DNA from 4 places in the Virgibacillus salexigens genome. Region 2 is predicted to be linked to each of the others. Evidence: riboswitches for the same ligand, from Rfam matches in the RefSeq annotation. Region 2 holds a riboswitch; each other region holds the start of a gene.
The links. Region 2 has a riboswitch for S-adenosylmethionine ahead of BN990_RS00770 (phosphoadenylyl-sulfate reductase). Riboswitches for the same ligand answer to the same signal wherever they lie in the genome.

Region 1: linked by a shared signal. The riboswitch ahead of ssuE (NADPH-dependent FMN reductase) and the one ahead of BN990_RS00770 (phosphoadenylyl-sulfate reductase) in region 2 are both predicted to bind S-adenosylmethionine.
Region 3: linked by a shared signal. The riboswitch ahead of BN990_RS05025 (carboxymuconolactone decarboxylase family protein) and the one ahead of BN990_RS00770 (phosphoadenylyl-sulfate reductase) in region 2 are both predicted to bind S-adenosylmethionine.
Region 4: linked by a shared signal. The riboswitch ahead of BN990_RS02350 (PLP-dependent aspartate aminotransferase family protein) and the one ahead of BN990_RS00770 (phosphoadenylyl-sulfate reductase) in region 2 are both predicted to bind S-adenosylmethionine.

Annotation. Positions count from the first base shown of each region.
Region 1 covers NZ_CCDP010000002.1:44,788-52,496, reverse strand. Annotated here, with positions in the region: gene BN990_RS13090 (alkaline phosphatase) at 1-148, shown strand, start outside; gene BN990_RS13085 (hypothetical protein) at 221-907, shown strand; gene BN990_RS13080 (multicopper oxidase family protein) at 927-2,438, opposite strand; SAM riboswitch class I at 2,597-2,700, shown strand; gene ssuE (NADPH-dependent FMN reductase) at 2,782-3,333, shown strand; gene BN990_RS13070 (class I SAM-dependent methyltransferase) at 3,439-4,215, shown strand; gene BN990_RS13065 (glycosyltransferase family 2 protein) at 4,231-5,298, opposite strand; gene BN990_RS13060 (NTTRR-F1 domain) at 5,393-5,920, opposite strand; gene BN990_RS13055 (glycosyltransferase family protein) at 6,028-7,020, opposite strand; gene BN990_RS13050 (nucleotide sugar dehydrogenase) at 7,049-7,709, opposite strand, start outside.
Region 2 covers NZ_CCDP010000001.1:157,124-164,832, forward strand. Annotated here, with positions in the region: gene BN990_RS00745 (peroxiredoxin) at 1-194, shown strand, start outside; gene BN990_RS00750 (MBL fold metallo-hydrolase) at 471-1,880, shown strand; gene BN990_RS00755 (TetR family transcriptional regulator) at 1,974-2,549, shown strand; gene BN990_RS00760 (DMT family transporter) at 2,663-3,001, shown strand; gene BN990_RS00765 (DMT family transporter) at 3,001-3,315, shown strand; SAM riboswitch class I at 3,459-3,569, shown strand; gene BN990_RS00770 (phosphoadenylyl-sulfate reductase) at 3,660-4,397, shown strand; gene BN990_RS00775 (assimilatory sulfite reductase (NADPH) flavoprotein subunit) at 4,515-6,347, shown strand; gene cysI (assimilatory sulfite reductase (NADPH) hemoprotein subunit) at 6,364-7,709, shown strand, end outside.
Region 3 covers NZ_CCDP010000001.1:1,115,166-1,122,874, forward strand. Annotated here, with positions in the region: gene pruA (L-glutamate gamma-semialdehyde dehydrogenase) at 1-516, shown strand, start outside; gene BN990_RS05015 (proline dehydrogenase family protein) at 658-1,575, shown strand; gene BN990_RS05020 (ornithine cyclodeaminase family protein) at 1,680-2,663, shown strand; SAM riboswitch class I at 2,778-2,881, shown strand; gene BN990_RS05025 (carboxymuconolactone decarboxylase family protein) at 3,045-3,698, shown strand; gene BN990_RS05030 (LLM class flavin-dependent oxidoreductase) at 3,821-5,188, shown strand; gene BN990_RS05035 (sodium:solute symporter family protein) at 5,238-6,737, shown strand; gene BN990_RS05040 (BCCT family transporter) at 7,365-7,709, shown strand, end outside.
Region 4 covers NZ_CCDP010000001.1:487,503-495,211, reverse strand. Annotated here, with positions in the region: gene cls (cardiolipin synthase) at 1-175, opposite strand, end outside; gene megL (methionine gamma-lyase) at 480-1,664, opposite strand; gene BN990_RS02365 (SMI1/KNR4 family protein) at 1,769-2,263, opposite strand; gene BN990_RS02360 (HNH endonuclease signature motif containing protein) at 2,350-3,396, opposite strand; gene rarD (EamA family transporter RarD) at 3,653-4,558, shown strand; SAM riboswitch class I at 4,636-4,757, shown strand; gene BN990_RS02350 (PLP-dependent aspartate aminotransferase family protein) at 4,850-6,598, shown strand; gene BN990_RS02345 (SGNH/GDSL hydrolase family protein) at 6,917-7,709, shown strand, end outside.

The DNA.
Region 1 (7,709 bases), on a different contig from region 2:
TACTGGTGGACATGATGGTGTAGACGTCAATGTTTATGCTTATGGCCCTCAATCAGATCAATTTATCGGTTTACATGATAACCACCAGGTCGGTTTAAAAGTTATTGATATACTGAAAAACGTTCGGAGCGTAAAACCGCATAAATAAAGGTAGTTCTAGACCCCATTATGCACAATATGGGGTCTTTTCTATCTAACGGATGAGGAGGTTTAACTATCTATGTTAAAAGGGTTATATGCTGTTCTTGCATTTATTTTGATCCTATCCGGATGTGCCAAGCAGGAGGAAAATGCAGAGGCTGAAAATAAGCAAAATCAAACGGAATCAATCGACATGGAAGAGGAAGAAAGAACAATTCAAGAGGTCAATGATGATCGTGATTATGTTGATAATCCACAAGCTCCTGATACACGCTCACTCAATGAGATTGGTGACCAATTTGAAGACGAAGATGGGAATATTACGCTTGAAGCAATCACAGATTATCAAAAGATGCATAGCATAGGGCCTATTCAAATGAGTATTCGTGATGTAAAGGTCGTGAATTTTTCTCCAGCAATGCATTTAGTTGATTACTTTCATGGTTTTACACATAACGAGGAAAATTTTAACTATATTAAAATGTACGTAACAATTGAAAATACGTCTGATCAAATGGTTAATTTTGCACCTGTATCGATATTGGAAACAGAAGCAGGAGAGAAAAAAGATTTTGAAGATGATTTTTACTTACAAAATCTTTATGGAGATCTCTCCGCTGGTCAGAAAAAAACAGGAGAACTCGCTTTTATTTTAGAAGAGACAAATATAGAACAAATTGGAACTATATCCTTAATCACCAGCGATGTCTTTGATAAGGAAAATCAATCCATTGAACAAGGAAAAGAAATTACAATTGAATTTTAGTAACGCGGTCACCTACTAGTTAGTCTCGCTTTTGTATTAAAAAAGGACGCATCATATCGTAATCTTCATGTTCCAAGATATGACAATGCCAAACGAACTTTCCAGCATAGGGGGAAAAAGTTGCGATTAGTCTTGTAATCTGTGCCGAAGGGGCAGCTATTGTGTCTTTCCAACCTCTTTCATTAGGTTTTGGTTTGACGGCTGATCCGGTATACACGATGCTTCCATCTTGATTGAATTTCTCCAGGTTAAAGGGGGTACGATCTAGAACCTGGAATTGAACAAGATGTAAGTGAATCGGGTGTGTAAAGCCTGTCACATTAATGATAGACCAAATTTCAGTAGAGCCAAGTTTCGGTGTTTCTGAGATCGGATCATCCCAGTATTTATTGTCCAATAATAATAAAGGCCTACCAAAATCATCACTCGCACCTACCAGTTTTAAATTTCGTATGGCTGATATAGGCTTATCTTTAAGGGAGGGGATAGATGATAAGTGCTTTGGAATGATTGTCGAATCTTTTCCCTTTAGAGGCAAGCGAACATTAAACTGCATAATATCCCCTGTCTCATCTTCGGGAGTGTTGATAGAACCGAGGTCATTTCTTAAAATTAATGATTTTCCTTGGTATTTCCTAAAATCAATAATTACGTCAATTCGTTCTGCTGGTTCCATTGTGATGCTTCTTGCTACAACGGTTTTTGAGAGGAGCCCGCCATCTGAACCAATTTGATACATTGGGTCTCCAGATTCAAGAGATAACGTATAGGTGCGTGTGTTGGAGGCATTAAGGATTCGGAACCGATATTTTCTTGGTTCTACATTCAGATATGGCCAAATTTTTCCATTCACTAGAATCTTGTCACCAGTAAATGCTGGTAAGATGGAAGGAATCGGTAAGTTAGCAGGTGGATTTTCCGGTCCCACCGGATAAAATAGCGATCCATCATTATTAATGGTCTTATCCATTAAAATAAGCGGGATTTCATATTCATCTTTAGGGATATTTAATCTTTTTTCTTGCTTGCCTCGGATAATATACATGCCGGCAAGACCAGCATAGACATTCAGCCTCGTTATCCCCATGGCGTGGTCATGATACCAAAGAGTGGCAGCACGTTGTTTGTTGGGATAGGAATATACTTGATGGAGAAATTCTGGACCAACCTCCTTGAAATTTCTGGAAAACCAAGCTTCTGGATATCCATCATTCTCCGGTTTTGTCACACTCCCATGTACATGCGTAACTGTTCGAACTTCAGGATGGTTAGCGATATGGTGAATTGATTTGTCCACTGGAAGTAAATGATTATCGGGCAAATGGTTTTCCCATTTTATATGGAGTTCTTCTCCTTCATTTACTTCAATAGTAGGACCAGGAAATTGGTTATTGTATCCCCAAAGCCGTGTTGGTTTTAAGTCCCTGTGTAGCTTTTGTCTAAACTCCTCCATACGCATTTCTAAATAGGAACCTTGTTTTTTTATCGTTTGCATTATTGGTAGCTCATCTATAAATTTTTTCAATTTCATTTCATTACCTCCTCAAAACTAGGTAGTAATACAGTAGATGAAACTTATCTCTATAAGGGTTGGGCGATTATCCTAAAATAATGAAAGGGCGAGAAGAAGTTACATTTCCCTCTTGATTTATCAGATTAATTGGAATACAATATAGTAACAAATGAATCATCTTATCAAGAGAAGCTGAGGGAACTGGCCCGAAGAAGCTTCAGCAACCTCTGTTTACTCAGAAAGGTGCTAAATCCAGCGAGTGTATCTTGGTAGATAAGAGCGGAACGAATATAATTGTAAGAGCCCTCTTTTTCCTATCAGAATGAGAGGGCTATTTCATTATCATAAAGGAGAGATCAACATGAATGAAATTGCTATCTTGTCGGGAAGTCCTTCCAGTCCTTCTCGTTCAGATCAAGTATTAAATTATCTTGGGAGTATATTGAATCAGAATGGTTTTTCGATTACTTCTATCTCTGTAAAAGATGTTCCTTATGAAGATTTATTTACTGGGAATTTTAATAGTCAAGCCATTACCTCCATAGCTCAAACCCTTGAATCCGCAAAAGGAGTCATTGTAGGTTCTCCGGTTTATAAAGGAGCATATTCAGGAGTGTTGAAAGCTTTACTGGATGTTCTTCCGCAAGATGTTCTTAAACATACGCCTGTTTTACCTGTCATGACTGGAGGAAGTATGTCGCATTTGCTAGCTATTGAATATGCTTTAAAACCAGTATTAGCGACATTAAAAGGTCATAATTTAAAAGGGCTGTATTTTTTAGATAGCCAAATCGATAAATTTGCGGACGTTCCTATTATCGAAGAAGCTTCATTGGAAAGAGCTTCAAAACAAGTGCACTATTTTATAGAACTTATTCAAAACCATCAAGGTGTAGTTCATTCATCTTCATAAGTGGTGAAATGATGATTTGATTTATTTATCCCTTTCCATTATTAATCGCTATTATATTTATTTTAATTAATAAGCTATACTTTATGGAAAAGGGAGGTAGTCGAAATGTCGATGAATTTTCATGATGATAACATGAAAATGACATACGCCAGCAGAGAAGCAGATCCGTCTTGGCTTCAAATTGTGAAGGACATTATAACTCCAACAAGTGTCATTTATGCTGCAGATATTGGATGTGGTGGTGGTATTTATACGAAGGCTTTATATGAATTAGGAATTAACAACGTTATTGGGATTGATTATTCAGAAGCGATGCTGGCAGGTGCTAAAGAGAATTGCAAGCAGTATCCGATGATTCATTTAAGAAAAGGGCATGCATATCAAACGCATTTACCAGATAAAAGTGTCGATTTCGTACTCGAACGGGCACTTATCCATCATTTAGATGATCTATTTGCTTGCTTTACAGAAGCTTCTCGTATCTTAATGGATGATGGCGTCTTGCTTGTACAAGATCGTACATTAGATGATTGCCTGAAAAAGGGAACGCATCAGCATATAAGAGGCTGGATTTTTGAGATGTTTCCTCAGCTAAAGAAAGTGGAAGAGAGACGTCGTATTTCTAGCGTGGATGTGAAAAAGGCATTATTTGATGCAGGCTTTAACCATATTACTGAAACAAAATTGATGGAAACACGGAAGATGTATTCATCAAAACAGGAACTGTTAACAGACATTCAGCAAAAGAATGGTCGTTCAATTTTACATTATTTAAATAATCATGAAATGGATCGCTTGCTTCTGTCTTTAGACAAAAAAATTGTAAGTATGAGGCCAATAATCGAAAAAGATTATTGGACCATTTGGAAAGCACAAAAGTAATCGGCTATGTTTGTTTTATTTTCCCTTTAGCAAAGTCTGGTGAAAGCGTAATAGTTCATCGTTTGGCCGATATTCCATAGCCTTATTATTATGATGGGCAGCAAGGTCGAATGCTTGTAGATTATAATAACAAATACACAGTTGTTGATGTGGGTACCAAGTGGAATATGCCGGGTAAGAAAAACCCCAAGAACTTTTAGGTTGTACCACACGTAATGCTAGTTCATACCAAAAGATAGCTAACAGAAATTCTCGTTTCTTCTGAAATAAAAGGCCAATTCGACTGCAGGCTTCTGATCGAGCTGTTTTTGAAAAACGAAAAGATTGAAATAAAGATTCTAGTGCAAGCTCAGCTTCATTTAAATAATAAAAACAGTCCGCACGAAAAATACAGGCAAATATTTTTTCTTCAATCCAGCCATATTTCATATTTATTCCATTTGTATACGCTTCTATCGCTTGTTGATAAAAACCATTTTCACGTAATTCATTGCCATAATAAAAGTAGTCTCGTTCCGTAAAGCTTCTGCTCTTACAAATCATTGCTTCATAGATATGGAGGTTCCGACCATAGGCATGTGCATTCTTTTTATGTGAAACTGCAATATCCGAATGAAAAATTTTTCCTCGTACTTGAAGATAATTATGGCAATCGCCAAACCATTGGTATTGCTTCCTCCGTTTTACTAACCGATTTCTTCGATATTGTAACGTAACGTTTTCGTATTCATCTATTCCAGCTAGATATATCATCGATACGGCATCAAATTCCGGATTTAAATGCTTCTTTAAATGAAATAATTTTTCTTGTTCCATTTTGTCTATAACGTCATCTGCATCTAGATAAAAGATATAATCTTTCGTAGCATACGAAAATGATTGATTCCTTGCTTCACTGAAATTATCGGTCCACTCAAAATGGAAGACGCGATCCGTGTATTTTTTCGCAATTGCAACCGTATGATCATTAGATCCTGTATCTACAATATTAATTTCATCAACAAGATGGGAGATCGAATCAAGACAGCGTTCAAGCACGTGCTCTTCATTCTTTACAATCATACAAAGACTGATGGTAACCATTATCTTCTTCCTTTCATATGGTGTAGCAAGAAGTTTATTATAAAAAAGAAGATACTCTGTAGGGGGAGCATCTTCTTTGATTGTAACGATGGAATTAATATCCGGTTGTACCTTCTGGGCCAGTTGGACCTGGGATATCCGGGTTGCTATCAAAATCTAATAATGCCACATCATCAACCAATATGCTAGAAGATAAAAAGTTACCTGATTGTTTGCTTATTTGAACAATTGCTTGTGTTGCTGTTTCGGGTACGATATCTGTTGTGTGATAAATTTCTGTCCAATTACTAGATACAGCATTTGGCAAATCGCCTTGGCTGATTTCTACGAATAATCCATTCGTAATAACAGCATTATTTTCATCTAGAAAATCAACAACTAACGTGACGCGAGGATTACTTAAAAAACGGGTACTAGACAACGATGCAAGCAGTTGGAAGTTTTGTCCCGGAGCAACTGGAACGGTTTGGCTAATGCTTGCTGGAGAAGTACCTCCACCCAATTTAGCAGATGCATTTCCGGTGTGAGAATAGAACTGAGTAATTGTACTATTCATTATATCCCAGGACTGAAAATCACCGGTTTCAAATCCCCCATTAAGCAATAAATTATTAACAGTCAATCGTGTTCCTCCTCTGATAGATTAAATTTTTATTCCCTATACGTTATGCAAATAATTAAACCTTGTTCAGGCACTAGCGCCAGATAACAAGTACATTTTATAGAATTTTAATAGGTTATAATCTCTTGTATCGCTTTTAAAAATTGCTTTGCACGCTCTTCGTTTGTGTGATGTGAATGAATAAACGTATAGCCATTCTCAGTAATTCGCTGTCTCTCTTGGTCATTTTCTAGATAGTACGCTGTTTTTTCTTCGATATTTTCAACGGTACATGCTACAAAGTTTTCACCATCTTTAAATCCTAAATCAATAATATCTTTGTTGGACTCAGCTAGTAATAGACTTTTACATGCTGGTGCTTCAAAGAACTTCAGGACGGCAACACCACCAGTCTCGTTCCTACTACCGCATGTGAAAAAGATTTTCGAACGGTTCAGTTCTTTGGCGTATTTTTCATTGACAATCAGTTGATCAGATTGTTTTACGCGATGCCCTGGATGGGGGTGGAGCACAAAACTAGGTTTATCACGCATTTTTTGAAATACAGCATCTCGAAAGGCATAGCGTCCTTCTGGAGGGATTTTCTTAGGGAGCGTATAGTTGCCTTTGTTGGACTCATCCATGTAAACTAATCCCATTAATAATGCGTCAATATCCTTTTTTAGTCCCCAATCTTTCATAATTTCTGGATTTATCGCCCATGGCAGCCATCTGAATTTACCTCGGTAGTGTGGGAATACGTTGAGAAAGGGATGCTTCGTGGCAGAGAATATGAGATCGATTTCGACCGCTTCGAAGTATTTCATCCGTTCCTCAGGTTTCCAATGTAAGTCAATGACAAAACAGCCTTTCGGAATCGTGGTCTGGTCTAAACCTTCAATATTTGGGGCTAAACCATAGTTCCATGCAATATCATAATGAAAAATAAAGTCAGGCGTAACGTCTAACTTTGACATAATATCATTGATATGGCCATCCGTATGCCAATAGTATACATCTGCAAACTGTTCCAGTGCCTTCACTGTGTCGATCTTTGGCTTATGCTTTGCATAAACCCAAAACGGTTTAATTAACACAAGTATTTTTAATTTTTGATTCATTTGAAAGACTCCTTTCCTGTTATTTTGATTAAAGCTTCCAATAGATCCCTTGATTAGCAACCGATGCAGGGAGGACACCTTTGATATCCATCATAATACTTCCCTTATTTGTAAGTTTGCTAAAGTCTAGTGTGTGAAATAAGGCGTGGGGTACACTGAAGATAATTACATCGGCTGGAGTTAATTGGTTTAATGGAAGGAGGTCCATATCATAATTATTTTTGAATACAACTGGATCAGCTAATGGGTCACATACTTGTATATGAAATTCAAGTGCTAGTAATTGATCAAGGATAGCTAGTGATTTGGAATTTCTCGTATCAGTAATGTTTTCTTTAAAAGTGATACCTAATAGAATGACGTTCAAATCCTTCAAATTAAATTTATGTTTCACTACTATCTGAAGCAGCGATTGAACGATATAATCAGGCATTCCCTCATTCACTGTACGGGCATTTGATAGAAACGTGGGATGATAGCCATGTTGCTTTGATTGATAAATAAGATAGTATGGATCAATACCAATACAGTGACCACCAACTAAACCAGGAGTATAAGGATTAAAATTCCATTTTGTTTTAGCTGCTTTAATTACTTCACTTGTTTCAATTCCAAGTTTTCCAAAGATAATAGATAATTCATTCATATAGGCAATATTGATATCACGTTGCGTGTTTTCAACAATTTTA
Region 2 (7,709 bases):
TGAGTGAAATTGTCCGACTGGTGAAAGCTTTAAAAACAACCGATGAGCATGGCGTATCCACTCCGGCAAACTGGCAGCCAGGTGATCAAGTAGTCGTCAAACCTCCGCAGACAAAGGAAGAGGCGAACGAACGAATGAATAATAAGGATTACGAATGTGTCGACTGGTACTATTGTCAAAAAGAGATTGATTAGCATTTTAAGAGTGGGACAAAAGTAATTTTTATAAAATAACGAAGGATAGCCGTGTCCGATACTGATAGGCATGATTCGCGCGGGAACAACACGGGCTCGAAAATCCACGCGGGCAATTAATTTTTCTTACCCAAGTTAGCTGAGGCCGTCCCCGCGAAAAGCATGCCGTATTCCTGATTGCGGTTTAAAGAATTCAGCTTTAAAGTTTCTTATCTTAACCAAGTACCAGGCTCATTCTTCTGAAAAGAATAGACACATGACAGAAGGAGGGACTCCGTGTATTTACAGTATTTTTATGATCGGTCCTTAGCACAAGCATCCTATATGATCGGTTGCCAGATTACAGGAGAAGCTGCAATTATAGATCCGATAAGGAATATTGATATGTATCTAACGGTTGCAAAAGAACAGGGTTTTCGAATTATGGGTGCAATCGAAACACATATTCATGCTGATTTTGTTTCAGGATCTGCTGAATTAGCCAGGCGAACAGGAGCAACGATCTATTATTCAACGGAAGGAGAGCGTAATGGAGGATATAAATGGCCCCCCTTCCTCCCTGTTCAAGGTGTTATCGATGAACAAACGATTCATGTTGGTAATATCCAGCTGAAAGCAGTGCATACGCCTGGTCATACTCCAGAACATATGACATATGAATTAATAGACAAAGGAACAACCGATCAACCAATCGGGTTATTTACTGGAGATTTTATTTTTGTTGGAAATGTAGGACGACCAGATCTCTTAGAAACATCACTCGGTGTGAAAGGTTCTGCCATTCAAGGGGCACGTCAAATGTTTGCTTCTATACAGCGATTTAAGAAGTACGAAGATTACCTACAAATCTGGCCAGGCCATGGGGCAGGAAGTGCTTGCGGAAAAGGTCTAGGTTCCATACCAAATAGCACGGTAGGTTATGAAAAAAGGACAAATCCAGCGCTACGGTATACGAATGAGCAAGCTTTTATGGACTTTTTATTGGATGGACAGCCTGAAGTCCCAGCTTATTTTGCAAAAATGAAAGAAGTCAATATATCCGGTTTAACACCACTAGCTGCTGTTCCATCAACTGTTGAATTCCATCGGCCTGGAGACGAAGTTGCATTGTTAGCTACGGACAAGAATAATCTTATCATCGACACACGAAGCGCGACTTCTTTTGCAATGAGGAGCATTCCTAGAACCATTAACATTCCTTATCCAGATATGTTTGCAGAGTGGATGGGGAGACTGGCGAATTATAAGGATGACATATACCTCATTGCTGATTCCAATGATTTAAAGGATATACAGACAATTGAAAGCAATATCGGAATGGATAATATCGTTGGATTTTTCTCCCCAACAATCGTTGAAACTGCCGGCAATACGAATTCTTATCTAAATCAGGATCCAAAAGATGTAGAAAGGCAAAGACATGCGGGGCAGGTGCAGATTTTGGATGTTCGTTACCAAAAAGAATGGGAAAAAGCTCATATACCAGGAGCGATTCATATCCCCCTCCCTCAATTAAACGAACAAGCACATGAACTATCTTTCGACCAACCAGTAGTAGTTCACTGTGCTTCGGGTAAGCGTTCGGCTATTGCAGCAAGTATATTAGTGAATAAAGGATTTGACGTGATGAATCTGCAAGGTGGTTTTCAGCAATGGCAGACGGATCATTTTCAAACGACCTCATGATAGACAGTGCCGGATAGGACACTGTCTATTGACAATGCAAGTTATCTATTATAAAATGACTGATAGTCAGTCATAAAGGGTAGGAGTTGGGATATGGATAATAAAAAGGAAAAAATCGTTCAATCTGCTATTCATGTTTTTAGTGAAAAAGGTATTGAAAAAACCAAAGTATCAGATATTGTTAAGGGGGCAGGTATTGCTCAGGGAACATTTTATTTATACTTCCCATCGAAATTAGCCGTAATGCCTTCTATTGCGGAAGTAATGGTAGAACGAATCGTAGAAGAGATGCACAAGCAAGTAAATAATGAATGCAGCTTCTTGGATCAGCTTGCCCAGGTGGTTGATGTTGTTTTTGCTATTACAAAGGAATATCGGGAGGTATTTGCCTTAATATTTGCTGGATTGGCGTCTAGTGAGTATTTAAGTCAATGGGAAAAAATATACGAACCGTATTATGCATGGATGCGTGAATTTCTAGAACAACCAAAAGCTATAGCTGTTCTTCGTCCCTCTCTCGATTTGGAGGCAACAGCAAAGCTGTTGATCGGATTAATTGAATCAGCGGCTGAACAATCTTATTTGTATGATCACCAGGATGAGCAAGCAGCTAAAAGCAAGCAGGATGAAGTATTAACATTTGCAACACATGCATTATGTAACCAATGACTTGGAGTTGTCCAAGTTTTATTGTTTAAAAATGACTGATAGTCATTCATTTTTTTGGGAAGATTATGAAATTGTGATGAAAATAACAATGAGATGTTTTATGAGGTGGAAAAATGAATAAATCATGGATTTATGTCGTGTTAACTAGTGTATTTGAATTAATTTGGATTTATGGATTTAATACTGCCACCGACTGGTGGCATTGGGCGCTAATCATTGCTGCAATTTTTATGGATCTTCACTTCTTATCGAAAGCATGTGAAGGGATACCTACTGGAACCGTATATGCTATCTTTGCTGCGGCAGGAACAGTTGGTACGGCGCTCATGGATGTGTATATTTTTGGCGGAAGCTTAAACATGGGGAAAATCATATTTATGATCGTTCTCGTAGCAGGTGTGGTTGGTCTTAAACTCTCCGATCAACCAAGTAAACAGGAGGTGCATTCGTAATGGGATGGTTATTCATAGCATGCGCTGCTCTATTTGAAATGATAGGTGTATTGGGTTTGCGATTATATAGCCAGGATAAGACGGTTAGAAATGGCTTGCTCTATTTGGGAGGATTGGGTGCTTCGTTTGTATTTCTTTATGCGTCTTTTTCTTATTTACTAGTTAGTGTGGCTTATTCTGTATTTATCGGAATAGGAACGGCTGGAGCAGTGATCATGAATATGGTGTTCTTTGGAGAATCAACGAATAAATATCGGATTGCAAGCCTTATTGCCATTATCACCGGTGTTACTGGATTAAAAGCACTATCTTAAAAAATAATTGTCACAAGAAGCTTCATTTTATTGTATATATATTAAAAGTCTAAATTTTAATTTGTTTTTGAAATAAGCATTGACTTTTTCTGGTAAAGGATTTAATATATCTAACAATAATAACAATCAGTACAAATAAACATTTCTTATCAAGAGAAGTGGAGGGAAAAGGCCCAATGAAACTTCGGCAACAGGTTATTGATGGCTAACACTGTGCTAATTCCTACAGACAATATGCGTCTGATAGATAAGAAGAGTGGCAAATAAATGGTATTTTAACTCTTCTTATCGCTAGGTAAGAAGAGTTTTTGTTCAATCTAGTGTTTTGGAAGGAGGAATGGAAGGTGACTAGTGAAATCCTTTCTTATCATGATTTTACCGTTGATCCTTTTAAAGATTTTCATCCAGAAGATGAAGCAAAAGGGGCATCAACCATTTTAAAGTGGGCGTATGAGACGTATGGCGATTCTATTGTGTACGCTTGTAGCTTTGGTGCTGAAGGTATGGTGTTAATTGATTTAATTTCCAAAGTGAAGCAAGATGCGGAAATTGTTTTTTTAGACACCGGGCTGCATTTTCAGGAAACGTACGACTTAATTGATGAGGTGAAAGCAACGTATCCTCAGCTGCGAATTCGGCTAAAGAAACCAGATTTGACTGTAGAGGAGCAGGCAGCAAAACATGGATCTGCTTTATGGAAAAGAGAACCTGATCAATGCTGCTTCATTCGAAAGATAAAGCCACTTGAGGAAGCATTAAGTAATGTACCTGCTTGGATATCTGGGTTAAGAAGAGATCAGTCACCAAGTCGCAGCAATACAGACTTTGTAAATAAAGATGAACGGTTTCAATCGATTAAAGTATGTCCACTCATTCACTGGTCATGGGATGATGTATGGAATTATATACGCGAATACAAATTGCCATACAATGAATTACATGATCAGAACTATCCAAGTATTGGTTGTATTCCTTGCACCAATCAAGTGATAGATTCTGATGACCTTCGTGCTGGTCGCTGGACGGGGTTAAATAAGACGGAATGTGGACTTCATACAACTGGAAATAATCAACGCTTATGATGGAAGTAATGACACATCTTTTTTATTTCATTTAATTCCGAGTAAATTAATTGGTATACTTTGTAATAAATGATTTATGCATGTCGAAATTATAGAAAAGCCTGTGAGGTGGATGAATTGCCGCTTGATGTAACGAATAGCCCTTTTAACCAAGAGCAAACAGAACAATTAAACAGATTACTACCAATGCTAACAGATCAACAAAAAATGTGGTTGAGTGGATACCTTTCAGCTGTGCAATCCACGGCATCTATTCAAGATGCTAATAGGACAACACAAGGACAGACAGCAACAACTGGAGGTGCTACAGCACGATCTGTAACGATCTTATATGGATCAGAAACAGGTACAGCACAATCGTTAGCAGAAACAATGACACAGAAGTTAGAAGCAACCAATTTAGATGTCACATGTAGTGCAATGGATGACTTTAAACCAAATAAGTTAAAGAAAGTAGAAGATTTATTAATTATTACCGCAACTCATGGAGAGGGAGATCCACCGGATAATGCGGTGGTCTTCCACGAGTTCCTTCATAGTCGAAAAGCACCAAAATTAGCAGATTTGCGTTTTGCAGTTCTTTCGTTAGGTGACGAATCTTACGAGTTTTTCTGTCAAACAGGGAAAGACTTTGATGCAAGATTAGAGGAATTAGGCGGAGAAAGGCTATATGAGCGAATCGATTGTGACTTAGATTTTGATGAACCGGCGGCTGAATGGATGGCAGGTGTGCTTGGAGAACTGCGAAAATCAATGGATCAAGCTAGCGAAGCAGAGCTTTCTGGCCAACAAACGGCAGGAACAATCGTCTCGGAGCAGCCGGTTTTCTCCAGGACAAATCCATTCCTTGCAGAGGTCGTTGACAATATTAACCTTAGTGGTCGCGGTTCAAACAAGCAGACACGTCATCTGGAATTATCATTAGAAGGTTCAAACTTTACATTTAAACCCGGGGATAGTTTAGGTATCTTTCCTAAGAACAATCCTGTACTAGTAGATGAGCTCATTCAGGCACTGCAATGGAATCCTGATGAGACGGTTTCTGTCAATAAACAAGGAGATATACGGTCTTTACGGGAAGCGCTTATCTCTAATTTTGAAATCAGTATCCTGACAAAACCATTAGTAGAGAAAGCAGCATCGATCTTTCACAATGAGGAACTAAGTGAACTGATAACCCCGGATAGAAAGGACCAATTAAAAACGTATATTGACTGCAGAGATATGTTGGATTTGGTGCAGGACTATCCGCCGGATGGGCTGGAGCCAGAATCATTTGTCAAAATACTACGTAAAATCCCAGCAAGGCTTTACTCGATAGCGAGTAGTTATGATGCAAATCCTGATGAAGTCCACCTTACGATTGGGAAAGTACGTTTTTCAGCTCATGGCCGCGAACGCTTTGGGGTTTGTTCCACACAAGTGGCAGATCGAATTGAAATTGGTGAGAAATTACCTGTATATATTCATCAAAACCCTAACTTTCAATTCCCTGAAGATCCAGAAACACCAGTGATTATGATTGGCCCGGGCACAGGGGTTGCCCCATTCCGTTCTTACTTAGAAGAACTAGAAGAAACAGAAGCTGAACGCAAGACATGGTTATTCTTCGGTGAACAGCATTTTTCTTCGGATTTTCTCTACCAAGTGGATTGGCAAAAGTGGTTGAATTCAGGTGTACTTTCAAAAATGGATGTAGCCTTCTCCCGTGATACCGAAGAAAAGGTATATGTCCAACATCGCATGTTGGAAAAAAGCAAAGAATTGTATGACTGGGTGAAGCAAGGTGCAGCAATCTATGTCTGTGGTGATGAGAAACATATGGCGAAAGATGTAAATGAAACGATTGCCACTATTTTGCAACAAGAAGGCGATATGACACCAGATGAGGTAGAATCGTATCTCAATCAAATGCGTCAGGAGAAACGCTACCAGAGAGATGTCTATTAACGAAAGGAGTTTCTATATGGGTAAAGGGAACGACTCAATTAAGCAAGTACCATTGGATGATATGGAGCGCATCAAAAAAAATAGTAATTACCTTCGAGGAACGATTACAGAAGGCTTGGCAGATCCAATTACAGGTGCCATTTCTGATGATGATAATAAACTATTAAAATTTCATGGTAGCTATCAGCAAGATGATCGTGATTTCCGAGATGAACGGAGACGTAAAAAATTGGAACCAGCGTATCAATTTATGCTACGCGTGCGGGTCCCTGGTGGTGTTACAACAGCGGAGCAATGGCTGGTCATGGACGAATTAGCACATAAATATGCGAATGGAACGATTCGTTTGACGACAAGGCAAGCTTATCAACTACATGGCATTCTGAAACGGAATTTAAAGAATACAATCAGTAGTATTAATGATACATTGATGGACTCCATAGCTGCTTGTGGGGATGTTAATCGAAATGTAATGTGTAATACGAATCCTTATCAATCGGATGTTCATGCGGAAGTAGTTGCATGGGCACAGAACATTAGTGATCATCTTACCCCTCGAACGGGAGCATACCACGAAATTTGGTTAGATAAAGAGAAGGTAGTTGATTCTAGAGAAGAAGCGGAGATGGAACCAATTTATGGAACAACCTATCTTCCTAGAAAATTTAAAATTGGAATTGCTGTACCTCCTTCTAACGACGTTGATGTATTTTCACAAGACCTAGGATTTATTGCGGTAAAGGAAGCAGATAAGCTGCTTGGTTTCAATGTAACGGTTGGCGGTGGTATGGGAATGACACATGGAAACACCGATACCTATCCACAGTTAGGAAGAATCATCGGTTTTTGTGCACCAGAAGCTGCCGTGGATGTAGCCGAAAAGATTGTTACGATACAGCGCGATTATGGAAATCGTTCGAATCGAAAAAATGCTAGATTTAAATACACCATCGATAAACGAGGAATCGATTGGTTAAAGCAAGAACTGAATGAACGTTTAGGCTGGGAATTAGAAGCAGCAAAAGACTACGTGTTTAAGCATAATGGAGACAGTTATGGATGGATTAAAGGAAAGTCGAATTGGCATTTCACGTTATTTATTCAAAATGGTCGCGTAAAAGATACCGATGATTACCAATTAATGACGGGATTAAGGGAAATAGCTAAAGTTCATACTGGAGATTTTCGCCTTACTCCAAATCAGAATCTAACGATTGCAAATGTAACAGACGAAAAGAAACAAGATATCGATCATTTAATAAGACAATATAAGCTTACAGATGGTGGTCAGTATAGTGGCTTACGACGTAATTCGATGGCCTGTGTCGCATTACCAACTTGTGCATTAGCAATGGCAGAGTC
Region 3 (7,709 bases), 960 kb from region 2:
AAAGAATTATCAGCTGGGAATCCATATGATAACTCTCATTTTATGGGACCAGTTATTGATCAAGGTGCTTATGATAAAATTATGGATTACATCGAAATTGGCAAGCAAGAAGGAGAATTATTAGCAGGCGGCTCAGGTGATAATCGTATAGGTTGGTTCGTAAATCCTACTGTTTTTGGTAATGTAAGTCCAGAAGCAAGAATTATGCAGGAAGAAATCTTTGGACCAGTAGTTGCACTTACAAAGGCAAAGAACTTTGATGAAGCGATTGAGATTGCCAATAATACAGAGTATGGATTAACTGGTGCCGTAATTACCAATAATCGTACCCATCTTGAGCAAGCAAGACAAGATTTCCATGTCGGTAATCTTTACTTCAACCGCGGTTGTACAGCTGCAATTGTAGGTTATCAGCCATTTGGTGGATTTAATATGTCGGGTACGGACTCTAAAGCAGGTGGACCTGATTATCTGATTCACCATATGCAAGGTAAAACAAGCTCTGAAATGTTATAACATAATAACAATATCTCACTCCTGCACTGCTTTACAAAGTTTTGTGGAAATGCGTAATCAAAATCATGGGAAATCACTTATTGTGTTTTTCCCTTGCTTTTGATCGTTCATAAACTATAGATGGTTGGGGGGAGGATCAACGTGGAACAAATCATGCGCAATTTCTTTTTATTTTTATCCAATAATAAACCACTAACGAAAGCAGCTAAGAAGTATGGTTTTCGATTTGGAGCATCGCGATTTGTTGCAGGAGTAGATATTAATGGTGCGGCTGAAAAAATAAAAGAGTTAAATGCCAAAGGATTTGACGTTACAGTCGATCATTTGGGAGAGTTCATTGATAATGAAGACGAGGCTAGGCAATCTGCTCAGGAATGTATTCAGGCGATCAAGGTCATTGCAGAAAAAGAATTGAATGCACAATTATCGTTGAAATTAACTTCTTTGGGAATGGATATATCGTATGAATTAGTTATGGAGAACATGCGAAAAATTTTGCAGGCTGGGACAGAATATGGTGTGATTATAACGATTGATATGGAAGATTATCAGCGTACAGAACAGACGTTAACCATATTTAAGTCATTACGACAGGAATTTGATAATTTGGGAACGGTTTTACAGGCGTATCTTTATCGCGTGGAAGAGGACTTAGACGCATTAGATAGCTACAACCCTTATCTTCGCTTAGTTAAAGGTGCTTATAAAGAGTCCGAAAAAGTGGCATTTCCAAATAAACAGGATGTCGATGATAACTATAAAAAAATTATAAAAAAGAACTTATTGAATGAGAATTACACAGCTGTTGCAACGCATGATGACAGTATTATTGCTTATACCAAAGAACTGGAAAAAGCGCATGATATTCCTCGTGACCAATTCGAGTTTCAAATGCTTTATGGAATTCGTATTGAATTACAAGAACGATTAGTCGACGAAGGATATAAAGTACGTGTATATATGCCGTATGGAGATGACTGGTTTGGTTATAATATGCGTCGTTTGGCCGAACGTCCAGCTAACGTTGCCTTTGTATTAAAAGGAATCTTTAAAAAATAGTCGGTTTATAATGTGCAAGATGCGATTTGAGAAAGGTTTTATGCCGATATTCTCATAACTGCGCTTGCACTTTTCTATTACATATACATGAAAGGAAGAAAGCTATGTTAATTCTTTCAGAGCAAGAAATTAAGGATCATTATTTTATGAACGATGCAATCTATGATGTAAAGCAAGGGTTAATTTCTAAAAAGAAAGGGCAAATTACTAATCCGCATCGGACAGTCATTGACATACCGGCGCATCAAGCTTCGAGTCTATATATGCCAAGTGCAGACTTATCACAGGAAATTGCCTCCGTGAAATTAGTCAGTATTTTTCCTGAGAATCCGAAACAAGGAAAGCCAACTACTCAAGGTGCATTAGTATTAACCGACGCTAGTAATGGGGAACATATTTGTATGATGAGTGCATCATTTTTAACTCGTTTACGTACAGGAGCACTGAGCGGGATCGGGACAGAAAAATTAGCTAGAACGGATGCACAAACATTGGGAGTGATTGGAACGGGGGCCATGGCCTTTGAACAAGTCCTAGGTGTTTTGGAAGTTCGTGATATCCAAGAATTAATCCTATTTAATCGGACGATCGAAAAGGCGTACACATTCAAAGAAGCATTAATGACCTGGGGGATTACGATTCCAATCAAAGTAGTGGATTCACCGAAGCAAGTCATGCAAGTGTCCGATATTATTGCTTGTAGTACAAGGTCGGATAATCCGGTATTCGATGGAAATGATCTACGACCTGGTATGCATATAAATGGGGTTGGTTCGTATTTGCCTAGCATGAGAGAAGTAGATCTAAAAACCATTCAGACAGTTGATAAGATTATTGTGGATGATTTAGCCAGTATAAAAGAAGAAGCTGGTGAGTTAATTTATGCGAATCAAGAAAGTGATTGGCAATTTTCTCACATCCACGCAGAGTTAAGTGATGTTGGTGGTGGAGATCGATTATTGCGAGAAACAGATCAAGAAATTACTTTTTTTAAATCCGTTGGAGCTGCCTATTTTGATCTTGTCGTAGCTAAAGGAATTTATGTAAAAGCGAAATCGCTAGGAATAGGTCAAAAGATAGAATTGTAGTCTCTTAACCAACAATTAAAAAGATCTTATCGGAAAAATGTAAAAAATCATACTTGACACATTTTTCGGTATTCGGTATTATTGTGTACAATTCTTACTAATTAAATTGAATATTCCTTATCTAGAGTCGGGGGAGGAATCTGGTCCAGTGATCCCGCAGCAACCGTTACATATAACAAGGTGCTAATTCCAGCAAGCATTTGCTTGAAAGATGAGAGAATGTAGGCGATACAGCAACCTCTTCTCATCGGAAGGGGTTTTTTCATTGGTCATTATAGAAACCGTATATCCTCTTCCATTAATCCAACTAAATGAATGGGAAAAGTTATATTTAATTAGTGAAATGATTTATTTATTAAAGGAGCGATAACATTGAGTAATATAACGGAGAGTTTGTATAAAAAATCTTATTTCTCACGGATTCAAGAGCTTAGAGAATATGCCCCAGAAACATGTAATACTTTTTTTGCTTTTAATGATCAGGCCTTAGCTGAAGGAGAGTTGCAGGCAAAGCTAAAAGAATTAATTGCCGTTGCTGTAGCACATATTACAGGATGCCCATACTGCATTGAATTACATGTAGGCAATGTGAAGAAACAAAAAGCAACAAAAGAAGAGGTAACTGAAGCTATCTTTGTTGCAGCAGCATTAAAGGCAGGATCAGCAGCAGCCCATGGAGTTAATGCATTGAATGCGTATGACGGGGAAGGAACTGATAATTTGTATCAGGCGTCTTATTTTAACCGATTAAAGGAATTTGCAGCATTAAATGGGGCTACATTTGACGCATTTCTTGATTTTGATAAACAAGCAATCCAAACGAATTACCTGACTGAGAAAGAAAAGGAACTAATTGCAGTGGCATCAGCACATACCACAGGCTGTGCATATTGTATTGACCTTCATACGAAAAATGCAAAACATGCGGGGGCAAACCGCCATGAAATTGCTGAAGCAATCTTCGTAGCTGTAGCTTTGAAAGCAGGGTCTGCTTTGGCACATAGTGTAAATGCACTTAATGCCTATGACGACTAAACCGTCTCCTAGGTTAGCACGGGGGCACCGAATCCTCATGAGTTACCATCAATCAGGGGAGGATGAAAATCACCAGAGTGGTAAAGATTTAATTTAGGATAACGCATAAGGGAGAGTTGGATATGGCTAAACAAATTCACTTTAACGGATTTATTCAGAATTCACCTTCTCCACATTCGACAGGCTTGTGGAAGCATGAAAAGGATGAAGGAGTTAAACATAATACACTTACCTACTGGATGGACATTGCTAAATTGCTAGAGAGAGGGAAATTTGATTCTCTATTTATTGCCGATGTATTAGGAACTTACAGCGTTTATAACAATAGTCATCAGGCTGCAACGGAGCATGCAGTACAGCTTCCAGCTCATGATCCACTAATTCCAATAGCAGCTATGGCTGCTGTAACAGAACATCTAGGATTTGCACCGACGATATCAGCAACATATGCACAACCGTATTCACTAGCTCGTCAGCTTTCTACGCTTGATCACTTAACAAATGGAAGGGTGGCTTGGAATGTCGTCACCTCTTATTTAGAAAGTGAAGCTGTAAACTTGGGACTTACTAGTAGACTGCCAAAAGAATTGCGTTATGATCGAGCAGATGAATTTTTGGAAGTTGTGTACAAACTTTGGGAACAAAGCTGGGAAGCAAATGCCGTTGTTTATAATCGCGAGAATGATCGTTTTGCTGACCCAGAAAAAGTACATTTAATTAATCATGAAGGAAGATTCTTTCAAGTACCTGGCCCGCATTTAGTAGAGCCCTCTCCACAGCGAACACCTGTCATTTTTCAGGCTGGTGCTTCTCCAAAAGGAAGAGATTTTGCAGCTAAACATGCGGAGGGAGTCTTTACCAAAAATCATTCCTTGGATGCATTAAAGAATTATACAGCCGATATCCGAAATCGGACAGTAAAGCAAGGGCGTAATCGAGAAGATGTACGAATCTTTCCAATGATTCTACCAATTATTGGTTCGACAGAAGAAGAAGCGTATCAAAAATATGAAGGATTAAAAGAACAGGTCAGTTACGAGGGGACAGCTGCTTTATTATCTGGTCATACAGGAATTGATTTCTCAAGTTATGACCCAGATCAATATATAGAAGATATGGAAACAGAAGCAGTACAGGGTAATTTAGATATGTACACTAAGGACCCAAATAAAAAGTGGACACTACGTGAAGCAGTGAAGAATCATGGACTTGGGAATGGGACGGTGAAATTCATTGGTACTGCCGAACAAATAGCCGATAAAATTGAAGAATGGGCTACCGTTGGCGATGCAGATGGGTTTAATATTGCCCAGTCCTATTCACCAGGGACATTCCAGGAATTTGTTGATTACGTTATACCGGAACTGCAACAGCGTGGCATCTATCGTACAGAATATGAGGGGAAGACACTAAGAGAGAATATGTTTGGTAAAGGACGTAGACATGTACCGGACAATCACCCAGCTAGAAAAGCTCAAACAACAGTTTAGAACTGTGCGAATGAATTAAATAAAGCACCGTGAGAAAGGAGGGACAGAGATGAGTACAGTTACGATCTATACATGGATCGGTTTTACTATTTTTTTAGTTGTGATGTTTTTGCTTGGCTTGGTCAGTTCAAAAAAAACCAAGAATGTGAGGGATTTTGCGATTGGTGGGGGGAATCTTGGTCCTTATGTGCTTGGTCTGTCCTTCACAGCAACTTATTTAAGTGCCGCTACGTTTCTCGGTTATCCAGGCTGGTCGCATGACTGGGGATTATCTAACCTTTGGCTGTTTTTGGCAATGATTGGTGGTGGCCCAATTGGTGTAATTATGGTAGCGAAAAGAGTAAGGAAGTTAAATAATGGACAAAAATCACTGTCACTTCCTGATTGGCTCGGTGATTTTTATAAGAGTGATATATTACGAGTAGGTACGGGGATTATATTATTATTTAATGTATTTTATATTGCTGGGCAATTCGTCGCAGGTGCCCGTATATTTGAATATTTATTACATATCCCTTATACCACAGGTTTAATTGTAATTGCAGCTATTGTTATTCTGTATGTCTTCGCTGGAGGGGCATTTGCTGATATTTACACGGACGCTGTTCAAGCAGTGATGATGGGAATTGGCGGTCTATTTATATTTGTATCGGGGATCGTTATTTTTTGGGAAGGCAGTATAACAGCAACATTTAGTGGAATTACGTCGAATTTAGCAAATCAAAATGAAAATTTGGTGCGTATTTTTAACCCAGAATCGACGCATTTTTATTCAATTGGTGTTGTGGTAGGTGCCATCGTGATTCAGTGGGCATTCGCTTCTGCCCCTCATTTGTTTAATAAAGTGTTAGGGTTGAAGAATGAGAAAGATCTAGGAAAGATGATTGTCACGTACATTGTGGCTAGTATATTTTCACTTGTTGTTTTATTTGGTGGCATCTATAGTCGTGCTGCATTAGGGGATACGGTAGTTAGCGCGGATGTAGCATTAATGGAATATATTGTCTGGGCATTTCCGGCTATTATTGTGGCTATATTTGGTGTTGTTATACTGGCAGCTGCAATGTCTACAACGGATGGTCTATTTGTTTCCATTTCAACGGTGTTTGCCAATGATATTTTTCTAAAAGTATTAGTAAAACGAGGAATAATTAAAGTAGATAACCAAAAGGCAGAGCGAATTGCTCTCATTATTAGTCGTGTAACTGTTCCAATTATAGGGTTAGTTGCCTTTCTAATTGTAGTAAGACCTCCTGCTTATATGGGTGATGTCATGTGGATTGGTATTTCTGGTGTAGCTGCAGGAACTTTAGGACCAATCTTACATGCTATTTATGGAAAAAGAAAAGCGCCAGCACGAGCAGCTGAAATTTCTATGGCTGTTGGTGTGTTATCCTATCTCATTCTGTATTTTGGAGGAATTATTCCAAGTACCATGTCAGCAGGAGCAGTAGCAACTTTCATTGGGATATTCACAATTATCATTACTGCACCATTTTTAAATCGTCACACCTATTCTTATAATCAAGCAGAGAAAACAAGTGTGTAACTTTCGTATTAGTATTACTAAGGCATAAAGCATGTGAAGAGGTGTTAATATGTTTGTAAATCCTATGCTTTCCGTCTGGTTATATGGATTTATCGTTTTCCAAGTTGTAATTGGCATTTTGCTATGGAAAGGTTATTTTAAAAATAGATAGGTAACGAATTAAAGGTAAAAAAAGCTATCGAATTATTCGATAGCTTTTTCAGGAGGAAAAAGCAATAAAGGAAAATGCTAAAAGTCTGCGCTATTCGGGTGCTTAAATACTAGAAACGGATGGAATGAAACAAGTCTTAATAGCTTGGATTTCTCTTTCAATAGGTATTTTTTGCTATTTTTTGTTTACAAGTGTATACGCATTATCGTATTCATAAGGGAGATTAGGTCACTCTATTTAATGATCAAATGATTCAACAATATGTTGACTTTATGGTAAATGGATCAATGGACAAATAACACTAATCCCCCCCAGGGCTAGTTATTATTATCTAGGGGGTTTTTTAATTTTAAAACGAATTTTTCAATCCATTTAGGAGCGGTTGATATATTTTATTATTATGTTAATATGAACGTGTTCATATAAAAAACGCGTTCATAAAATGTATAAATAAGGGGAGGTATGTAAAAAACGTTATGAGAGTAAAAGTAGATCAAATTATTTTTTGGCCATCTTTATTGGTAGTTATAGTTGCAACCTTATTCTTAGTTATTTTTAAAGAATCCGCTGGTCCAGTAGTGGAAAGCCTCATGACTGATATTACACACCGTTTAGATTGGGCGTTTGAGTTCTTAACGATCGGTTTATTTATTATTTTGGCATGGTTGATGTTGGGTAAATATGGAAGAGTGAAACTAGGGGATATAGATGATAAACCCGAGTTTTCTCGGTTTAGCTGGGGAGGTATGCTTTTTTGTGCAAGTATGGGTACCAGTATCATGTTTTGGTCGATTGTCGAACCACTTTATTATTATACGGGT
Region 4 (7,709 bases), 330 kb from region 2:
TGATCGGTTTTCCAAAAATCAAATATAAAAAGAACCCAGCAATCGGAATAAATAATAACACCATTAACCAAGCCCAGGTAGAACTTGCGTCTTTACGCTCCAAGAAGATAATAGATACACCTAAAGCAATATTAAATAAAAATATAAATCCTATAAAATATGACCATAATTCCAATGGTAAAATAACCTCCCTTACTCAAACGAGAGCGCCATCAACCTTTTTAGGAATAAACTAAAAAGGTTCAAAAATGAAATAGCACATGAATGAAATAATTATATATTATTTTCTCTTCCAACAATAATATAGCACAGAAAGATATTCCTCGTTAGTTTGAATGTTTATGCAATCGTTTCCTTTACTATTTTCTATTATAATAAATTATTGTACTGAATAATCCCCTTTTTATGTAAAATGAAAACATATAAAAACACGTCTATACCAATCTATTGTTGGAACAGACGTGATTATTCCTAATTACTTATAAGTTATCCAGCGCTTTCTGCAAGTCATCCCAAATGTCTATCCAAGATTCTAACCCAACAGATAATCGTACAAGTTGATCCGTAATTCCCATTTTCAGCCGTTCTTCTACGGGAATAACTGCATGTGTCATTGTAGCAGGATGTTGAATTAATGACTCCGCATCCCCTAGACTTACCGCAAGTTTTATAAAAGAAAGCTCATTTAAAAACCGCTGCACATCCTGCTTATCTCCATCAATTTCAAAAGATATTACACCGCCGCCCCGTTCCATTTGCTGTTGGTATATGGAATAATCTGGATGGTCGAAATGGTTTGGATAATAAACGCTAACAACTTTTGGATGCCTCCTTAACTGATCAACAATTCTTTCTGCATTATCGGCATGACGATCAAGTCGTATTGGCAACGTTTTTAATCCTCTTAATAATAACCAGGCATCAAAAGGAGAAAGCACTCCCCCAATATCTTTTTGTGTAGACATGGCAACACTATCTAAGAATTCCTTGCTGCCAACTACTAATCCACCAATAACATCGCCATGACCTCCAATATATTTTGTGGCACTATGGATAACAACATCACAGCCCAATTCCAGCGGTCGTTGGATATATGGGGAGCAAAACGTGTTATCGACAACCACGGGAATATTATATGCCTTAGCAACTTTTACAACTGTACGTAAGTTAATTAACTTCATCGTTGGATTAATTGGCGTCTCAATATAAATACAACTTGTCTCTGGCTTTATTTGAGCTTTGATTGCTAGTTCATTCTCCATTTGTGAAAAATCATGTTGAATATTGTATTTCTCCTTAAGCATGCTTAATAAACCATACGTACATCCATAGAGACCGGAAGAACATAAGATATGATCATTCGCTTTGGTTAAAGCAATTAAAACCGAAGATACTGCGGCCATTCCAGAAGCGAATGCCAGCCCTCGCTCGCCATTTTCTAATGCAGCGATACGTTCCTCTAATAATTGGACTGTTGGATTTGCAATTCGGGAATAGATAAATCCCTCTTCATCTCCAGCAAAACGTCGTTCACCTTGTTCCGCAGTGTCAAATGTAAACGTAGATGTTTGAAATAGAGGTGCTGTTAAGCTTCCTAACATATCCTTTGAGTCATACCCACCGTGAATTACCTTTGTCTCTAATTGCTTATCTGTGCTTTTCATCGTCATCCCCCTATCTAATTCTTGTAAACTGTTTACCTACTATCCATCATATTCGAAGGACAACATGAATGAAAGCGTTTTCTAGAAAGTTCTGTAAGAAGATATTATTTCTCCCAAAATTTAGAACCCTTGGTAACGATAAATTGGTAGAGCCAATAACTAAAATTCATTTGCAAATCTTTGGTATCCGATTCAATACTAGAATCCCACCAAAGCAGGTAGTGATCATCCTTCGTTTTTTTAACATCAATAAGTAAATATTCGCCATTCCAGTCGCCAATCGGATAGCAATTCTCAGGAAACAATCCTGCCCTTTTCGTTTTACTAACGTTAATTAAACGATATAATTCAAATTGCCCTCCATACCATGGTTCAAACAGGGTCGCCCCATTATGTAAAGATAAGAAATAGAGGTAATCTGACGGTAATGTTATTTCCTCAAACTGCTCCACTTGATTTATTTCTTCTTTCGAAATTGGTTCATTGAATTGAAAATGCATTTTAACTGGTTGGCCATTTGAATTCGGAACGAGTAATATATTATCCTTTAACGCTTGCTTTAAATTAGAAATGGTTCGATATATTAGGCCCTCATTCATTTCAAACCCTCCTTTTTAGACAACTTGGATTCTGGGTTAAAAAGACCATTTATGTAGATTAACATAAATGGTCTTTTTCTTTTTGTCTAATAATTTGTCCACCAAGGCGTCACATTTTGTGAATGAAACTCCCTTTTCAGTGGAATTAAGTTATTAAAATAATTTGATCCTCCATATTCTCTCGGAATGATGTGATGTATATCATAATCTTTCCAAGCGAAGTCAGGGTCTTTTTTTGTAGGGTCACCATATCTATCAATATATTCTGCAATGTATTCTCCTCTTAATTCATTGTTCCATGGTACGCGATCTTCCGGAGGAACCTGACTCATCGTCGTCGTATCCGGTGTAAACATTACCTTATCAGAATATGGATCAGCGTATAATAATTGGGTAGTAAAGTCGCCGCCATGGCATTGACCAGGCACGTTTACTTCCCTAGGATCGAAATACCTGCATGGATATTCAAATGCTTTTTTATTCGCTAAAATAGGACCCACTGTTTCTGTTACGCTGTCTTGATCAGTTAAAAACTCCACATTTAAGTTCGTTTCTATTTCATAAAACTTTGTTTTTTCAACAGGCGTGAACGCAAATTCATATTCATATTCGTCAAACATTTCAAGGTAGTTCCAGTCTGCCTCCACATTGGCAAAATCCTCTGTGAAAGAACCTGTTTTATTATTCGAAGTATTAACATCTATATCCCCTTCGATACTCAAAGGACCAATTGGCCCATCCGTATCTGTTAACATTAAAAATGTTTGTACATGACCTTGTCCTGGGTAACTGTTATTTTGGCGCTCTGGAGGGATGAATACGATACCATGCGCGATAGTTGCTCCTTCTAAACGAATTCGTTGATTCGTTATCGGCTTCTCTTCATGAAGAGTAACAGATTTCTTATCCCTATCAACCTGAATATAGTCCTGATCAATATGAACAGTCATTCCATTAATTTCGACTTTTCCTTCTTTTCCTTCTGCAGTTACATCTTTTATTGCTTCTGTTACTTTTCCATTCAATTCGTTAGATGGTTTGACAACCTCTTCAGCGGCTAATACATTTTCAATATGCAAAGGAGTAAGCAACAGTACAAATGCGAAAATCGAAATAGACAATTTTCGTTTCATTTTTTACCTCCTACAATATTGTTTGCCGGCATATATTTATCTTATCACTTGAATTTTCAGAAATAAATAGGAAATTTGTAATTTTTTGTTATTTTGTAACAGATAAATGCTCCTATGGTAGTGAGAATGAAGTAATAGATATTTCCAACTATTGCTACAGTAAAAATCTTCGCGAGAGCATTGTTATTGCTTTTTTCCATAAGTAATTCTAAACTTGCTTACTATATAGATAACATTCTTGGAAAGAAGGGAACATATGAATACAAAACAGGATAAGTCTGGGATGATTTATACTGCTGGAGCCTACATCCTCTGGGGGTTCTTGCCGATTTACTGGAAACTCTTGGACGATGTATCTCCAGGAGAAACGTTGGCTCATCGCATTCTATGGTCATTTATTTTTATGTTTTTAATCGTTTTATTTATGAGACGATGGCCGGACTTTATTCATGAGTGGAAACAATTGCTACACAATAAAAAGAAATTATTCGGAATATCTTTAGCGACTATTGTTATTAGCATTAATTGGCTTACATTTATTTGGGCTGTAAATAGCAATCATGTTGTTCAAGCTAGCTTAGGATATTATATTAATCCGCTTATTAGTATTTTACTTGGTATTATTGTGTTAAAGGAATCTTTCAGTTCACGTCAGGTTCTCTCTATTATACTAGCAGCTATAGGAGTCATTTATTTAACATTTAGCTATGGAGTATTCCCTTGGGTATCATTGTTACTTGCAGTTAGTTTTGGACTCTATGGGTTGCTCAAAAAAAAGGTGGATATTGGTCCCATGATTGGGTTAACGATAGAAACAATGCTTATCGTACCAATTGCTGTTTTATATTTGGTGTTACTTCCGAATAACACTTTTCAATTTGTTTCATTCCTTTCAACTACGAATCTATTATTAATGGGTGCAGGAATTATGACTGCTGTACCTTTATTACTTTTTGCTAATGGTGCGAAACGAATATCCCTAGCAATGGTTGGCTTTTTGCAGTATATTGCACCAACGCTTATGTTATTTTTAGGTGTATTTTTATATAATGAAACATTTACTTCCGCACATCTGATTGCTTTCTTATTTATCTGGATTGCTTTAATCAACTTTATGTTGGCTAGTTATCAACGACCGATTAGAAGAAATGCGAAAATCTAAGATAGAAATTTCTCAAAACGAGTTGACAAGTAGAAGCGAATGCTTATATAATATTCAGTAATTTACTAATAAAACATCTCTTATCAAGAGTGGTGGAGGGAATAGGCCCTGTGAAGCCCGGCAACCTGGAAGTGATTCAAAAGATTACTCTTTCGGTGCTAAATCCTACAGATCAAATCTGTGATCTGGAAGATAAGAGGAGGAACGGATAAACCCAAGCCCTCTTCTTAAGAAGAGGGCTTTTTCATTCTTCCTCTTCCTCCAGACCCAAATTTCAAGGAGGATTATTACATGGTAAAATTTAATCAACAAAATCCAGAAACAATATTATTGCATGGCGGGCAGGTGCCTGACCCTAGCACTGGTTCTAGAGCAGTACCAATCTATCAAACAACTTCTTATGTGTTCCGAGATACCGAACATGCGCAAAACCTGTTTGGTTTAACAGAACCTGGTAACATCTATACACGAATAGGAAACCCCACTGTAGATGCATTCGAACAGCGAATTGCAGCACTTGAAGATGGTGTCGCAGCTGTAGCCACTGCTTCCGGGATGGCAGCCATTACCTTTGCAATACTTAATGTTGCTAGTGCAGGTGACGAAATTGTAGCAGATAGTAATCTTTATGGAGGGACCTATAACTTATTTGCAAATACGCTTCCTCGATATGGCATAACCGTAAAATTTGTTGATGGCACAAATAAATCTGAAGTTGAAGCTGCCATTACAGAAAGGACAAAGGCTGTATTTGGAGAAATCATTACCAATCCAAGCTTACAGGTGTTTGATATAGAAGAAGTGGCCGGAATTGCACATGCAAATGATATTCCATTAATCATTGATAATACGTTTGCACCATATATTGCTAAACCCTTAGCTTGGGGTGCAGATATTGTAGTTCACTCTGCAACGAAGTGGATTGGAGGTCACGGAACCGCAATTGGTGGTGTAGTTGTTGATGGCGGGAGGTTTAATTGGAATAACTCAAAATTCCCTGGTTTCATCGAACCAGATGAAAGCTACAATGGACTTAAGTTTGTTGATGTTGGTCCCGCTGCATTCGCAACCAAGTTAAGAGTGCAATTACTACGCGATATAGGGGCGTGCATTAGTCCGCAGAACGCATTTTTATTGCTACAAGGATTAGAAACATTACATTTGCGGATTAGTCAGCACAATAAGAATGCGAAAGAGATTGCAGCTTTTTTAGAAGACCACCCTTCCATTGAATGGGTAAATTATCCGGGATTAGAAAAACACCCTTCCTATAGATTGACGAAAAAATATTTTAGCGAGGGAGCCGGATCAATTATTACCTTTGGTATCAAAGGTGGGCGGGAAGCTGGAAGAAAACTGATTGATTCCATTGAATTGTGGTCTCATGTAGCTAATGTAGGGGATGCAAAATCATTAATAATCCACCCTGCATCAACTACCCATCAACAGTTAACTGCTGAAGAATTAAAGGATAGTGGTGTCACAGAAGAGACGATCCGATTATCCATTGGTTTAGAGTCGATTCATGATTTACTCGCTACTTTAGATCAGGCAATCGCCACAGCCACTGGTCAAGAAGCAAGCCTTGTCACTAAGGAGGCAGATGCAATAAATTGGTTATTATCTTCCCCGTTTGAACGAACAGATGGTGACATACGCAAAAAGACAATTGCGGTGTATGGATTGGAGCAAGCTAATCAAGAGAAGTTAAATCAAATAAAACAGTTACAATCGCTTGGTTTTGAATTAATTGGGATTGGCTCATCTCATTCATTAGAATTTTCTACTTATACTGACTTAACCAAAGCACCCGACATAGATGCTGTTTGGTTTTTGACCAGTGATCTTCCATCTGATGTGCTAGAACAATTTATCAATAAACAAGGGAAAATTCTGTGGATTGAACACCCAAGTAAAAAGGATGAAATATTAGAATACGCAATTGCTGCCGGAATTGCAGTCGTCACGAATAAAAACCCATTCAATGAACTAGAAGCAATTCGAAATCCGAACAGTCAATCAGAGGCCATTCAAGTATGATCAAATGAAATCCCAAAAGCATGGAAGCACAGGAACTTAACAATTCGATTTCAATTTAAGAAATCAGGTTTACTTTTCTATTGATTTGGAAAAATTATAAATAACCTTCCCTTACCGATCGCCTTATACCAGAAGGCGATCTTTATTTTTTGTGATACAGAAAACAGGGAATCAAGAAATATATTTGTTAGGATCATCTTCCTTTTTCATAGATCAAGTTATGATCTACATATATATAGGAAATACTTTCGAATATATTAATAGCAGAGACAATTTTAGAAATACACGAATATCATAACAGCATAGGTGTGGGTAAACATGAAGAAAAATGTGTATTATTTAGGAGCGATCTGTTTGCTTCTTCTAGGTATTACGCTTATTTTTATCGTAACCAGTCAATCTAAAGCAAAGCTTGATCATGTTACTATACCTGAAGAAAAAGAAGATGAGCAACAGAAACAACCGGATACCTCCTTACAGAATGATGAACAGACAAATAAAGAAACGACAAACGAAGACCAGCAGCACTTTTCCGAAATGGTAGTAAATGCAGTAGAGGAAACGATCAATTATTTTTCAAATAAAACACATATCACAGCTATTGGAGATTCTCTGACACAGGGCGTTGGTGACACAACGCAAACAGGTGGTTATCTTGGCGTACTAGATCGTGCAATAAATCAGGATGAGGAGCTTGTGTCAATTGATAATTATGGCATTCGAGGTAATCGTTCCGATCAATTATTAAAACGATTGGATAACCCAGATATCGTTTCCTCAATAAAAGATTCGAATATTGTACTAATTACGATTGGTGCGAATGATATTATGCAAGTGCTAAAGGATAATATTACGAATCTAAAACTAGAAGATTTTGTAAAAGAACGGGCAGATTACGAGCAACGATTACGAAATATCTTTGCTAAGATACATGATATAAACCCTCGAACTGAAATTTATTTATTAGGGTTTTACAATCCATTTGGTAAGTATTTCAAAGATATTAAAGAACTCGGACTTATCGTTAAGAATTGGAATGATACTGGGGAAAAAATTGCAGCTGAACAATCAAATGGATCCTTTATACCAACAATTGACTTATTTAATAACA